DNA from 3 places in the Novosphingobium sp. BL-S-24 genome. Region 1 is predicted to be linked to each of the others. Evidence: predicted binding sites of a transcription regulator. Region 1 holds the regulator's gene; each other region holds the start of a gene.
The links. Region 1 encodes LexA, which represses DNA repair genes until DNA is damaged. Its sites were predicted from a motif close to GTTCCNCNCTTGTTCT; they were not measured.
Positions count from the first base shown of each region.

Region 2: the regulator LexA is predicted to act here: its motif matches at 2,014-2,029, upstream of recA (recombinase RecA).
Region 3: the regulator LexA is predicted to act here: its motif matches at 2,394-2,409, upstream of ACZ1JM_RS09710 (ATP-dependent helicase).

Region 1 covers NZ_CM145488.1:360,580-365,011, reverse strand. Annotated here, with positions in the region: gene trpC (indole-3-glycerol phosphate synthase TrpC) at 1-373, shown strand, start outside; gene moaC (cyclic pyranopterin monophosphate synthase MoaC) at 416-901, shown strand; gene ACZ1JM_RS06885 (molybdopterin molybdotransferase MoeA) at 916-2,118, shown strand; gene lexA (transcriptional repressor LexA) at 2,224-2,913, shown strand; gene ACZ1JM_RS06875 (ComEC/Rec2 family competence protein) at 2,907-4,432, opposite strand, start outside.
Region 2 covers NZ_CM145488.1:717,942-722,373, reverse strand. Annotated here, with positions in the region: gene ACZ1JM_RS08610 (hybrid sensor histidine kinase/response regulator) at 1-1,983, shown strand, start outside; gene recA (recombinase RecA) at 2,105-3,178, shown strand; gene alaS (alanine--tRNA ligase) at 3,497-4,432, shown strand, end outside.
Region 3 covers NZ_CM145488.1:926,796-931,227, reverse strand. Annotated here, with positions in the region: gene ACZ1JM_RS09710 (ATP-dependent helicase) at 103-2,391, opposite strand; gene ACZ1JM_RS09705 (hypothetical protein) at 2,507-3,091, shown strand; gene rsmD (16S rRNA (guanine(966)-N(2))-methyltransferase RsmD) at 3,137-3,700, opposite strand; gene ACZ1JM_RS09695 (pseudouridine synthase) at 3,697-4,432, opposite strand, start outside.

The DNA of each region.
Region 1 (4,432 bases):
CATACTTATCATCGTCGCTGCCTTGGACGACATGCTCATGGCGGAGATCGAAGCGGCGGCCCATGAGCGGGGAATGGATTGCTTGGTCGAGGTTCATGATGAGGCAGAGATGGAACGTGCAAGCCGTCTGAGATCAAGGTTGATTGGAGTGAACAATCGTGATCTGCGGCGGTTTGTGACAGACATCGGCATTACCGAAAGGCTCGCCCCTCGGGCACCGGAAGGAACTCTGCTGGTTAGCGAGAGCGGGATTAACAACCACGCAGACCTTGAGCGTCTGTCGCCCTGTGCGAGAACTTTTCTTGTTGGGGAGAGCCTGATGCGCGAGGCGGATGTGGAACGAGCGACACGGGCATTGCTTACGGGTGGATGACCAGTCTAGTTCGGCATGGATAATAAAGGACCATACCCGCAAATGGCCCAGAGGCTAACACATCTCGACCCTGACGGCACTGCGCGCATGGTCGATGTGGGCGACAAGCCGGAAACACGCCGGGTGGCAGTGGCGTCGGGTCGGATTGCCATGAGTCCGCAGGCTCTGGCCTCTATTCGCGCAGGTGACGCGCCGAAAGGCGATGTACTTGGAACTGCTAGGATAGCCGGAATCCTTGCTGCCAAGAAGACGGCTGATCTTATCCCTATGTGTCACCCCCTGATGATCGACGCGGTCACCATCAAATTTGCATATGAGGAAAATGCGGTTCGCGTCACCGGCACTGCGTCCCTTACTGGCAAGACTGGGGTGGAGATGGAAGCCATCACAGCTACCTCCATCGCCTTGATCACGATCTATGACATGGCCAAGGCGTTGGATAAAGGCATGGTGATCGGCGACGTCCGGCTTGTCGAAAAGCGCGGAGGCAAATCGGGACATTGGCGGGCTGACGATTGGAACGAGTGAGCAATTTTCCCCCGATGCCTCTGGAAGAGGCACAGGCCCGCCTGCTCGCGCTTGCCAGGCTCGGGGCGATCGAGCACGTCGAGATACCCCAAGCTATTGGGCGCTATTTGGCAGAACCGGTGCTCGCAAAGCGCACTCAACCGACGTTCGATCTTTCTGCCATGGACGGCTATGCCGTGGCAGATGATGGATTCAGGGGACCTTGGGAGGTCGTCGGCGAAAGCTCAGCGGGACACCCCTTCCACGGGGCGATCGGGAACGCCCAGGCGGTGCGCATTTCCACCGGGGCAGTCATTCCTTCTGGCGCTGGCTGTGTCATCCTTCAAGAAGATGTCGGGAGGCAACCAGACGCCATAGCTTTGACCGGCGAAGCCCCCCTGCCCCCAGGCAAGCACATCCGCCGTCGAGGAATGGACTTTCACGAAGGTCAGGAGATCCTGCTTGAGGGACAGTTGATTGGTGCCGCCCAGATTGCCTTGGCCAAGGCAGCAGGCCAGAAGCATTTGACGGTGCGTAAGCCGCCTCGCGTCGTCGTCATCGACAGCGGAGATGAACTATCGGCGGATTCGAGCGATCCTTCTGATGGAAAAATGCCAGCCAGCAACGGAGCGATGCTAAGCGCGCTTATCGCCCCGCTGCAAATCAATGCGAAAACGGTTGGTCCAATCCCAGACACTTTGCACGACCTGACGAACGCCTTCGAAGCCGCGGCGGATGCGGACATCATCGTGACGAGTGGGGGCGCCTCTGTGGGCGACCATGATCTCGTGCGCCCTGCGCTGGAACGCTGGGGTGCAACTATCGACTTCTGGCGCGTGGCTATAAAGCCAGGGAAGCCACTTCTTGTCGCAACTCGTGAAAGCGCGGCGAAGAAGCAAATCATTCTTGGCCTCCCCGGCAATCCCGTTTCCAGTTTCGTGACTGCCTACCTCTTCCTGCTCCCCTTGTTGCGTCAGTTACTCGGTGCTAGCGTCGCTGTTCCGAATAGCGTCTCCGCTATGCTAGGAGCGTCGGTTCGATCAACCGGGTCGAGGCGTGAGTTCTTGCGGGGGCGGTGGGATGGCAAGGAAGTGCTGCCCCTTATCAACCAGGATAGTGCCGCGTTGTACGCGCTATCTGAATGCAACGTGCTGATTGATCGCGCAGCTCATGCACCTGCAGCCGGCAAAGGCGAAAATGTGCAGGTTTTCATGCTCCGCAACGGCGGTATTCTGTAGGTCTCCGCTTGACGCCCCTGTATTTTGTTGCTTAATTGTTCCCTCAATGTTCACAGCGGAACACTATTCGATGATCATATCGGATGGCAATTAAGAGGCAGCGACATGTTGACGCGCAAGCAGCACGAATTGCTCCAGTTCATCCAGGTGCGCTTGGAAGAAAGTGGTATTTCGCCAAGCTTCGAAGAGATGAAGGAGGCGCTGGATCTCAAGTCGAAATCGGGTGTTCATCGCCTTATATCGGCTTTGGAAGAACGCGGCTTCATTCGACGTCTGCCGAACCGTGCTCGTGCTCTCGAAGTACTGCGGCAATCCGATGGAGCAGGAGCTAAATCGTCCGCGCCTTCTGTCGCCTCAGCCCTTCATACGGCCAATAAGCGGACGGCAATGGATACGCCCAGCCCGGCGAACGACGTCATCGAGATTCCTTTGCACGGCCGCATTGCTGCTGGCGTTCCTATTGAAGCGTTGGAGGGGCAGTCGATGCTTCCGGTTCCTGCTGCTTTGCTTGGTTCGGGTGAGCACTATGCTCTTGAAGTGTCGGGCGATTCAATGCTCGAGGCAGGCATACTCGACGGGGATTTTGCGCTCGTGAAACGGACGAGTACCGCTCGTGACGGAGAGATTATTGTTGCGCTGGTTCGTGGTGAGGAAGCTACGTTGAAATACTTGCGGCGCGAGAACGGAATGGTCCGCCTCGATCCCGCCAACGCCGCTTATGAGCCGCAGATCTATCGTTCGGATGAGGTCGAAGTTCAAGGTAAGCTCGCCGGGCTTCTGCGTCGTTATCACTGACTTGCAAGCGGACCTTGGGGAATAGTGGGCGTTGTAGGAATGTTCGTTCGTACATAGAGTTTGCGCTCAATTGGACGCCACCATCCGTGCTGACCTTGATCCTGTGCGACCGTACGAAAGCTCCTTTTAGACAAGTTGATAGTCATTCCGCCGGTTTCTGAGAGGAAATTGCGGTCCGCTTTCAACCATGTCGGGCTGCAACTTCGGGGTAGCCATCTATCCGAAATGACGATGTCGGCATGATCGCAAGCTGCGGCGAGTGATCGTTCAGGCACGGAGTTCCTTCCGCGGGAAATTAGGACCCGCCAGGCGGAATTGCCGCGTCTGATTGTTATTGCGCAGAAATCGGGATTACATGCACCGCCGGGCCACTCGGTCAACGCTATAGGATCGCCTTCCATCCCGGCGAGTTCCTTCATGTTGTCTCGAGAATAACCGTCACCGCCGTCGCGTAGAAGGAACAGATTTTGGCCTGTTTCGTCGACAAGTCCAACATGACGGCCGTCACCTGAAACAAGTATGTCAGGGGGTGGAGCAAAGGCCAGACTGCCTGCACCGATCAGGGCTGGGGGAAGGCCTATCCAGCGAATGCGCCCATTCCATAGCCCGATCCAAAGTCCCCCCGCCGCGAATGTCAAAAATGCGGCATTTCCCGTTGCAGGCAGCACAGTTACGGCACCCGGTCGAGAAGCAAACCAATGCGCGATCGCCACGAGCAGATCAATCGCACTCTGTGCCATCCACCATACTGGTGACCCTAGTCCCGCGATATCCAGAATAAGAGCAGCGGCAAGCAAAGGCATGACAATGAATGTCGTTAGAGGGATAGCAAGCACATTAGCCAGCGCGCCGTAAATCCCGGCGCGATGAAAATGAAATAGGCCGATCGGCATCAAAGCCAGATCGATAACGATCCCTGTCAGCAAAAGCATCGCTATCTGGCGCAACGCCTTTATCGCCATCCCTTCGTCGCGCGGTTGAGTAAACAGTCGGATTGGGGCAGCAGTGCTTACCGCAACCAGAGCTAGAACCGCACCGAAGCTCATCTGGAAGCTCGGGCCAGTGACGGCTTCTGGCCAGATCAGCATCACGCTGAGCGCAGCCACCGCCAACATCCGCAGCGAGAGAGGTTCACGGCCCAGTGACAGCGCTGCCAGCACTAATATTGCGCCTATGCAGGAGCGAACAGTCGGTACCTCCGAACCCGAAATCAGCGTGTAGGTGATACCGGCCAATGCGGCCACAGCGGCTGCCGCAACAGGCAACCTGATCCTTAACGCCAGCCAGGGGATCAGCGCAAGAAGCCGCAAGAACAGGATGTAAACTGCGCCGACCACCGCGCTGACGTGCAAACCGCTTACGGATAAGAGGTGGGCCAAGCCGGAATCCCGCATCGCCGCATCATCGGTTTTCGAAATCCCCCCCCGATCTCCGGTCACCAGAGCACTGGCAATGCCTGCACGTTCATCTCCAATCCGACGGCGGATATGGTCGGTCAGCGCCCGACGAGTTCCCGATA
Region 2 (4,432 bases), 360 kb from region 1:
GCGGACGTCCGCCGCGCCGGTCGCGGTGACGATTTCCTCGTTTGGCGGATCACCGGCGTCAACGCCACCGACCCGGTCGTTACCTTGATCGAGCATTTGGGTGGCAAGCTGGGGCGCGGCCTCTCCAAGGCGGGCATCGCTGCGGCGCTGGTCGATCCCGACGGCATGATTCGCGCCGCCAGCGCCGGGTTCGCGCAGCGCGCCCTCGGCAATGCCAAGGCGGACATGACCGGCTCCGATTTCGTGGCGCTGCTCAGCCAGGAAGAAGGCGAACGCATCGGCTGGGCGCGCGAGAGCGGGCGCGGCGGCGCACTTGTTCTCTATCATGTGCCCGTGGCCGACCCCGATCTTCCGAACGATCCCGACCCGGCCACGACCCCTTCGCTGATGCTGGTGGTCGAAGCATCGCAGGGTATCGGCGCCAGCGGCGGCGGCACCGGCTCCGCCCCGCATCTGGAGGCGCTGCTCAGCCAGCTGCCGCTCGGCCTCGCCATGGCCGACAGGGATGGCCGCTTGCTGTTCGCGAACCCCGCTTTCATGCGAGCGGCCGGTCAGGAAGGCCAGCCGCCGCCAACGTTCCCGACCGACATGGTCGTCAAGGACGACAAGCGGGCTCTCGCTGAGGCGATCCGACGGTTCACGCAAGGTCCGGCGGCGGCCGGGGACCTGGCGATCCGACTGGTGTCGCAGCCGGAGGATCCCGTATCTCTCAGCCTGGCCGGCGTGCGCGGACTGGGCGACGCGGCGGTGCTTCTCGGGCTGACTGACACGTCGGAGGAAATAAGGCTCAAGCGTCAGGTGGCGCAGGCCACAAAGATGCAGGCAGTCGGCCAGTTGGCGGGCGGCGTGGCGCATGATTTCAATAACGTGCTCACTGCTATCCTGGGTACCTGCGACCTCATGCTGATGCGCCATACGCCGGGCGATTCGGACTATGACGACATCCAGCAGATCCGCGCCAATTCGAATCGCGCCGCATCGCTGACCCGCCAGCTGCTGGCCTTCTCACGCCAACAGACGCTGCGGCCCGAGACATTGCAGCTTCCCGACATCGTGGCCGATGTCTCGCAGATGCTGCGTCGCCTGATTGGCGAGAAAATCCAACTGGTCGTCACGCATGATCGCGATCTGGGACCGGTCCGTGCCGACCCCACCCAGCTTGAGCAGGTCATCGTCAACCTTGCCGTCAACGCGCGCGATGCGATGCAAAGCCGGGGCGACGGATCTGGACGCCTGTCGCTGGCGACTCGCAAAGTGACGACGACCGACGTGCGCGCCATGCGCAGCGAAATCATTCCTGCTGGCGAGTATACCGCGCTCATCGTGGAGGACACCGGCGGCGGAATTCCTCCCGAAATTCTCGGTAAGATCTTCGAGCCGTTCTTCACCACCAAGGAACAAGGCAAGGGCACCGGCCTCGGGCTGTCGACGGTCTACGGTATCGTCAAACAGTCGGGCGGATTCATTTTTGCTGAAAGCGAAGTAGCGCATGGCGGGAAGGCGGGAGGCACTCGCTTTACCGTGTACTTGCCCGTGCATCACGTCGCGCCGGGCAGCGTGCCGGAAATCACGCAGGCTCGTCAGGAGCCCCCGCCAAGCCGCTGGGCAGGGGGCGGGGCGATCCTGCTTGTCGAGGATGAGGATCCGGTTCGGGTCGTGGCTGAGCGCGCCCTGACCCGGCAGGGGTATCAGGTGACATGCGCGCGTGATGGTGAAGAGGGCCTGGAACTCGTGCAGGAAGGCGGCAAGTTCGACCTCGTCGTATCGGACGTCGTCATGCCGACAATGGACGGCCCGGCCATGGCGCGCGAGATTCGCCGGTTCGCGCCGGACCTGCCCGTCCTGTTCATGTCGGGCTATGCTGAGGAACAATTGCGCAAGCAGATCGGCATCGCCAACGCCTGGTTCATGCCCAAACCGTTCTCGGTCCAGCAGCTCTCGGAAAAAGTCGGGGAAGTTCTGTCGCTTATGGCAAAGAGCTAGCCACCCGTTAAAAAACGGAAAACCAATGAAGTTCTCCTCTTGTTCTACCGGAACAAAGCGAATACACAGCATGTCGTGACGTTGACCTTTCCGGTCAGCCCGGTAGCAGAGAGGAAGAGACATGGCTGCTCAGCTCAAGCTGATCCAGGAAGGCAAGGAAAAGGAATCAATGGACCGTCAAAAGGCGCTGGAGGCAGCGCTTGCCCAGATCGATCGGGCATTCGGAAAAGGCTCGGCGATGAAGCTGGGTTCGAAAGAGACGATGCAGGTCGAAGCGATTTCCACCGGGTCACTGGGTCTCGACATCGCGCTTGGCGTGGGCGGTCTGCCCCGTGGCCGTGTCATCGAAATCTATGGTCCGGAAAGCTCGGGCAAGACCACGCTGGCGCTGCACTGCATTGCAGAAGCTCAGAAGATGGGCGGAACTGCCGCGTTCATCGACGCGGAGCACGCGCTCGATCCGGTCTATGCCAAGAAGCTGGGCGTCAACATCGATGAACTGATCGTCTCGCAGCCGGATACCGGTGAACAGGCGCTCGAAATCACCGACACCCTCGTTCGCTCGAACGCGATCGACGTGCTGGTGGTCGATTCCGTTGCGGCTCTCGTTCCGCGTGCGGAAATCGAAGGCGAAATGGGTGACAGCCATGTCGGTCTGCAGGCCCGTTTGATGAGCCAGTCGCTGCGCAAGCTGACCGGTTCGATCAGCCGTTCACGCTGCATGGTGATTTTCATCAACCAGCTGCGCATGAAGATCGGCGTGATGTACGGAAACCCGGAGACCACCACTGGCGGTAACGCGCTCAAGTTCTACGCATCGGTTCGCCTCGACATCCGCCGCACAGGCGCGATCAAGGATCGGGACGAGGTCGTGGGTAACGCGACTCGCGTCAAAGTCGTCAAGAACAAGGTAGCGCCCCCGTTCAAGCAGGTCGAATTCGACATTATGTATGGTGAGGGCGTGTCCAAGATCGGCGAAATTCTCGATCTTGGCGTCAAGGCGGGCATTGTCGAAAAATCGGGTGCTTGGTTCAGCTACGATTCGATCCGCATCGGTCAGGGTCGTGAAAACGCGAAGACCTATCTCAAGACCAACCCCGAGATCGCCGATCGCCTTGAAAAGGCTATCCGCACCAAGACGGAAGGCCTGGCCGAAGAAATGATGGTCGGTCCGACCGAGGAAGACGATGCCTGATCGGCGTTGATCTCTCTCACAAGAAGCAAAAAACCCGGCCTAACCAGCCGGGTTTTTTGTTGCTGATCGCCGCTCATTCAGGGCGCCGCCGCATGTGTTTGATCAACTAAAGTCGGCCGACGCGGTTCAGGAGGGGGAGGGGGAAAGAACCGCGCCGGCCTTCACATCAGATAACCACCAACCCCCATCCGCGTTCCCACCAACGAAAAATCTAGCCTCGTTGATGAGCAAAAAGCCGAATTCTCATCGCAAATCCCGAACAGTCTGACCGCAGACAACCGCTTGCCGACGTGGCGCTGGTGGCTTATCGGCGCGAATATGCAGACGACCAACGAAATCCGCCGGTCTTTCCTCGACTATTTCGCCAGCAATGGTCACGAAGCCGTACAATCAGCGCCGCTCGTTCCTTACAACGATCCGACGCTGATGTTCGTGAATGCCGGCATGGTGCCGTTCAAAAACGTGTTCACCGGTCTGGAAACACGTAGCACCCCGCGTGCGACGTCGTCGCAGAAATGCGTCCGCGCCGGCGGCAAGCACAATGACCTGGACAATGTCGGTTACACGGCACGGCACCATACATTTTTCGAGATGCTCGGAAATTTCTCGTTCGGCGATTATTTCAAAGAGCAAGCCATCACACACGCATGGACGCTCCTGACCAAGGAATGGGGACTTCCGAAAGAAAAGCTGCTCGTAACAGTTTATCATACTGATGATGAAGCGTTTGATCTGTGGCAGAAGATCGCCGGATTGCCAGAGCAGAAGATCATTCGGATTGCCACCAAGGACAATTTCTGGGCGATGGGCGACGAAGGACCTTGCGGCCCTTGCTCCGAAATCTTTTTCGATCACGGTGATCATATCTGGGGCGGCCCTCCCGGATCGCCGGATGAAGACGGTGATCGTTTCATCGAGATATGGAATCTGGTTTTCATGCAGTTCGAGCAGGCTGCTGGAGAGATCGTAGGAAATCTGCCAAAGCCATCCATCGATACCGGCATGGGCCTAGAGCGCGTGTCGGCCGTCATGCAGGGCGTTCATGACAACTACGATATAGACACTTTCAAGGCATTGATTGCCGCTTCTGAAAGTTTGACCGGCGTCGCCGCACGCGATGATAACCAGGCCAGCCATCGAGTGATAGCCGATCACCTGCGATCGACGAGTTTCCTGTTGGCGGATGGCGTGCTGCCTTCGAACGAAGGGCGAGGATACGTTCTGCGGCGGATTATGCGTCGCGCAATGCGTCAT
Region 3 (4,432 bases), 570 kb from region 1:
AAATCATTGAACTTTTGTTTTTAATCAGTAGGTCGCTGGTTCGAACCCAGCAGGGCTTTGCCAGTTCAGGCACTCGTTTGCCTGATCACGCTGGCCTGATGATCAGGCGGGTTTGACGAAGCTGTCGATCACGCGCTTGCGGCCCGAATGTTCGAAGTCGATCTCGAGCTTGTTGCCTTCCTGCGCCGCAACGGTGCCGTAGCCGAACTTTTCATGAAAAACGCGCGATCCTGTGGCGATGTCGGCGCGAGGCTTGGCAGCGAAGCTGGCGGCGCTGCGGGAGCTTTCGGCGACGCGCTTGGGTTTGGTGTCGAATTCCTGCGCGGCGGCTCGTTGCCAACCCGGGCCACGGGTGACAGTGCGCGAAGGCTGTGCGCGAGCGACGTCGGCGAAAGGATCGGCATGCTCCGACCACTGCGCCCGCCACAGGGACGCGCCGCCAGACAGGGTGGTTTCGGTTTCCACATGGTCGTCCGGTAATTCGGCCACGAAGCGCGACGGGATGGAACTGGTCCACTGGCCATAGATGCGTCGGTTTGCCGCGTGGAGGATCGTGCACTTGCGCCGGGCACGCGTGATGGCGACGTACGCCAACCGGCGTTCCTCTTCCAGGCTGGCGAGACCGCCCTCGTCCAGCGCACGCTGGGAAGGAAACACGCCTTCTTCCCAGCCCGGCAGGAATACGTTGTCGAATTCCAGCCCCTTGGCGGCGTGCATGGTCATGATCGTGACCTTTTCCTCGTCCGCTGCATTCTCGTTATCCATGACGAGGCTGACGTGTTCGAGGAAATCGCCGAGGCTGTCGTACTCTTCCATGGCGCGGGCGAGTTCAGCCAGGTTTTCCAGTCGCCCGGTTGCCTCAGCCGTCTTTTCGGCCTGCAGAGCGTCGGTATAACCACATTCGTCGAGCACAGTGCGGATCAGGTCGGAAGGTTTTTCCGTGGCAGACAGTTCGCGCCAACGCGCAAAATCTCGCATCAGCGCGAGAAACGTATTGCGCGGTCGCGCGGAAAGCTCGTCGCTGTCCGCGATCTGGATTGCGGCCATTGCGAGTGGGATGTTCTGGCGCCGGGCCAGCGTGTGTAGCGCCTCCAACGCCTTGGCGCCCAGGCCGCGCTTTGGGCTGTTGTAGATACGTTCGAAGGCGAGGTCGTCCTGCGGCTGGGCGATAACCCGAAGATACGCCAGCGCGTCGCGGATTTCGGCGCGCTCATAGAAACGAAATCCGCCGACGATGCGATATTTCATGCCGATCGAAATGAACCGGTCTTCGAACTCGCGCGTCTGGTACTGGGCGCGCACAAGGATGGCGATCTGGTCCAGTGGGGCGCCTTCACGCTCGATCCGCTCGATCTCCTCCCCCACGCGACGGGCTTCCTCGGGCCCGTCCCAGACACCGATGACATGCACCTTTTCGCCGGGATGACGCTCGGTCCACAATGTCTTGCCGAGCCGCTGGCTGTTCTCGTTGATGAGACCGGACGCGGCGGCAAGGATCTGCGGGGTGGAGCGATAGTTCTGTTCGAGCCGGATCACCTTGGCGCCGGGAAAGTCCTTTTCGAAACGCAGGATGTTAGCGACTTCCGCCCCACGCCAGGAGTAGATGGACTGATCGTCGTCACCCACCACGCAGATGTTCTGACGGCCTTGTGCAATCAGGCGCAGCCACAGGTACTGGACCTGGTTGGTGTCCTGATATTCATCTACCATCACGTATTTGAAGCGCTGCTGGTACTGCTCGAGCACTTCGCGATGCGTGCGCAAGATGTTCAACATGTGTAGCAGCAGATCGCCGAAATCGCAGGCGTTCACCGCTTTCAGGCGGTTCTGGTACAGCTGGTAAAAGTGCTGACCTTTGCCGTTGGCATAGGCCTCGCTTTCGCCGGCATCAATGTCCGCCGGGTTGAAGCCTCGGTTCTTCCAGCGATCGATGCACCCCGCAAGCTGACGGGCCGGAAAACGCTTTTCATCGACACCCTCTGCCACGATCAGCTGTTTGAGCAGGCGCAATTGATCGTCGGTGTCGATGATCGTGTAGTTCGATTGCAGTCCGACCAGTTCCGCGTGCCGCCGCAGCATCTTCGCCGCTACCGAGTGGAACGTGCCGAGCCATGGCATTCCTTCCACCGCCGGGCCGATCATGTGGCCGACGCGTTCGCGCATTTCGCGCGCGGCCTTGTTGGTGAAAGTCACGCACAGGATTTCGCTGGGCCAGGCGAGGCGGTTGCGAATCAAGTGGGCGAGCCGGGTGGTCAAGGCGGCCGTCTTGCCCGTTCCCGCGCCCGCCAGCATGAGTACAGGGCCCTCGGTAGTCATCACCGCGTCGCGTTGCGGTTCGTTGAGTCCCGCGATGAGCGCATCGGGGGAAGGGGGGGCTTGCAGATTGTTCACCGTGAACAACTAGGGAACGCCAAGTCTGGGCGCAAGTCTGCATGACGGTGTGTCTGGAACATTTCCGCCGGTGGTTCGTCGTTCCGTCAGCTAAAATAAATATCGGAGAGAACACATGCGTAAAATACTGCTCGCAGGATGCGCCGCGTTGACGATGATGAGCGTCCCCGCCGCGCTCCAGGCCCAGTCGGCCCCGATGACGGACGCACCCACCTCAACCGCCGCCGCCCCGACCATGACGCCAGCGCAGAAAGCAATGTATGATGCGTGGCCGGCAGCCCAGAAAACCGATTATGATGCCTGGCCAAACGACTACAAGGTCTATTACTGGTCACTCAACCCCGAGCAGCAGAAGGGATACTGGGCACTCACCGCAGACCAGCGTGGCCAGATCTACAAGATGACGCCGGAACAGCGCCAGATGGCGTGGAATTCCATCATGCAGCAGATGAATGGCCAGACGCCGACGACCCCTGCCGGGCAGGCAAATCCTTCGGGAGCAGGCATACCAGCCAGTGGCGCGCCGGATCCGCAAACTGCGGGACAGGCGGCTCTCACTACGATGCCAGCTGACCAGAATGATCAGAGCATGGCAGGCCAGGGCACGATGACCCCGCCGCCGGCTACTGCAATGGACAAGAAGTATCCGGTCTGCAGCAAGACCGTGACCGACAACTGCCGCAATCGCGGCGGCAAGTAACCTTGAAGCCCTTCGTCGTCCCGGCATTGCGTCCGGGACGACGTTTCAGGTTCTTTCGATGCGGCGAAGCAGATGCAGCCGCGCCTTGCCGACATCGCGCGCGGTTTCGGTTTCGAACCCGCGGATGACGACCTGCTCGCCCTTGCCGGTTTCGAGACTGACCCAGGTTCCTTCGCCGATCCAACCCAGCCGCGCCAGCTTGTCCACCGCGACAGCACCGGCGCCGCTTTCGTAGGGCGGGTCAAGCAGGACGAGATCGAGCGGTTCTTTCGCCGGTCCCAGCGCCATCACCGAACTTGCTCTAACATCGCTACGGTTTTGCGCCCGAAGATTGGCGATGTTGGTGCGGATGGCCCGGATCGCCGCCGCGTCCTGATCCACGAACAGGCAATGCGCCGCGCCGCGTGAAAGCGCCTCAAGCCCCAGCGCGCCGGACCCGGCGAACAGGTCGGCTACTTTCAGGCCCTCGAAATCGCCCAGTCGACTGACGAGCATCGAGAACAGGGTTTCCCGGGTTCGGTCGGCGGTGGGGCGAGTAGTATCGCCTTGCGGCGCGATCAGCTTGCGGCCGCGCCATTCACCTGCGACGATGCGGAGCGATCCGGTCAAGCCAGGCCTCCCGATGCCTTCCCTTCGCGCAACGAGCGGCGGAAGTTCTCAAGGTCCTTTTGCGCGACTTCACCCGCCGCGCCCTTGGGCAGATCGCCAAGGCGGAAGGGGCCGTAAGACACGCGAAGAAGGCGGCTGACCTGCAGGTCCAGCGCTTCCAGAACGCGGCGGACTTCGCGATTCTTGCCCTCGGTCAGGGTCATTTCGATCCACTGGTTGCGGCCGGTGCGCCGCTCCATGTTGGCGTTGATCTTGCCGTAGATCACGCCATCGACCTCGATGCCTTCCATCAGCTCTTCAAGGCGGCTCTGGGTGATGTCCCCGAATGTGCGTGCCCGGTAGGTGCGCGGAACCCCGGTGGCAGGCAGTTCCAGCTGCCGCTTGAACTCCCCGTCGTTGGTCAGCAGCAGCAGGCCTTCGGTATTAAGGTCCAGCCGTCCGATCGGCATCACCCGGCCAGCGCCATCAGGCAGCGCATTGCGAAGGGCGTTGTAGATCGTAGGCCGCCCGGCAGGGTCACGCTCGGCCGTGATCAGACCGGCGGGTTTGTGGAACAGGAACAGGCGAGTGCCTTCCGCCTCAGCCACCGGGTTGCCGTCAACGGTGACGCCCGCCAGGCTGGTCAGCACGGTGGAGGGCGTTTCGATCAGATCATCGCCCAGCCTCACACGGCCCTCGATGATCATCCGCTCCACTTCGCGGCGGCTGGCGACACCGGCACGGGCAAGCAGC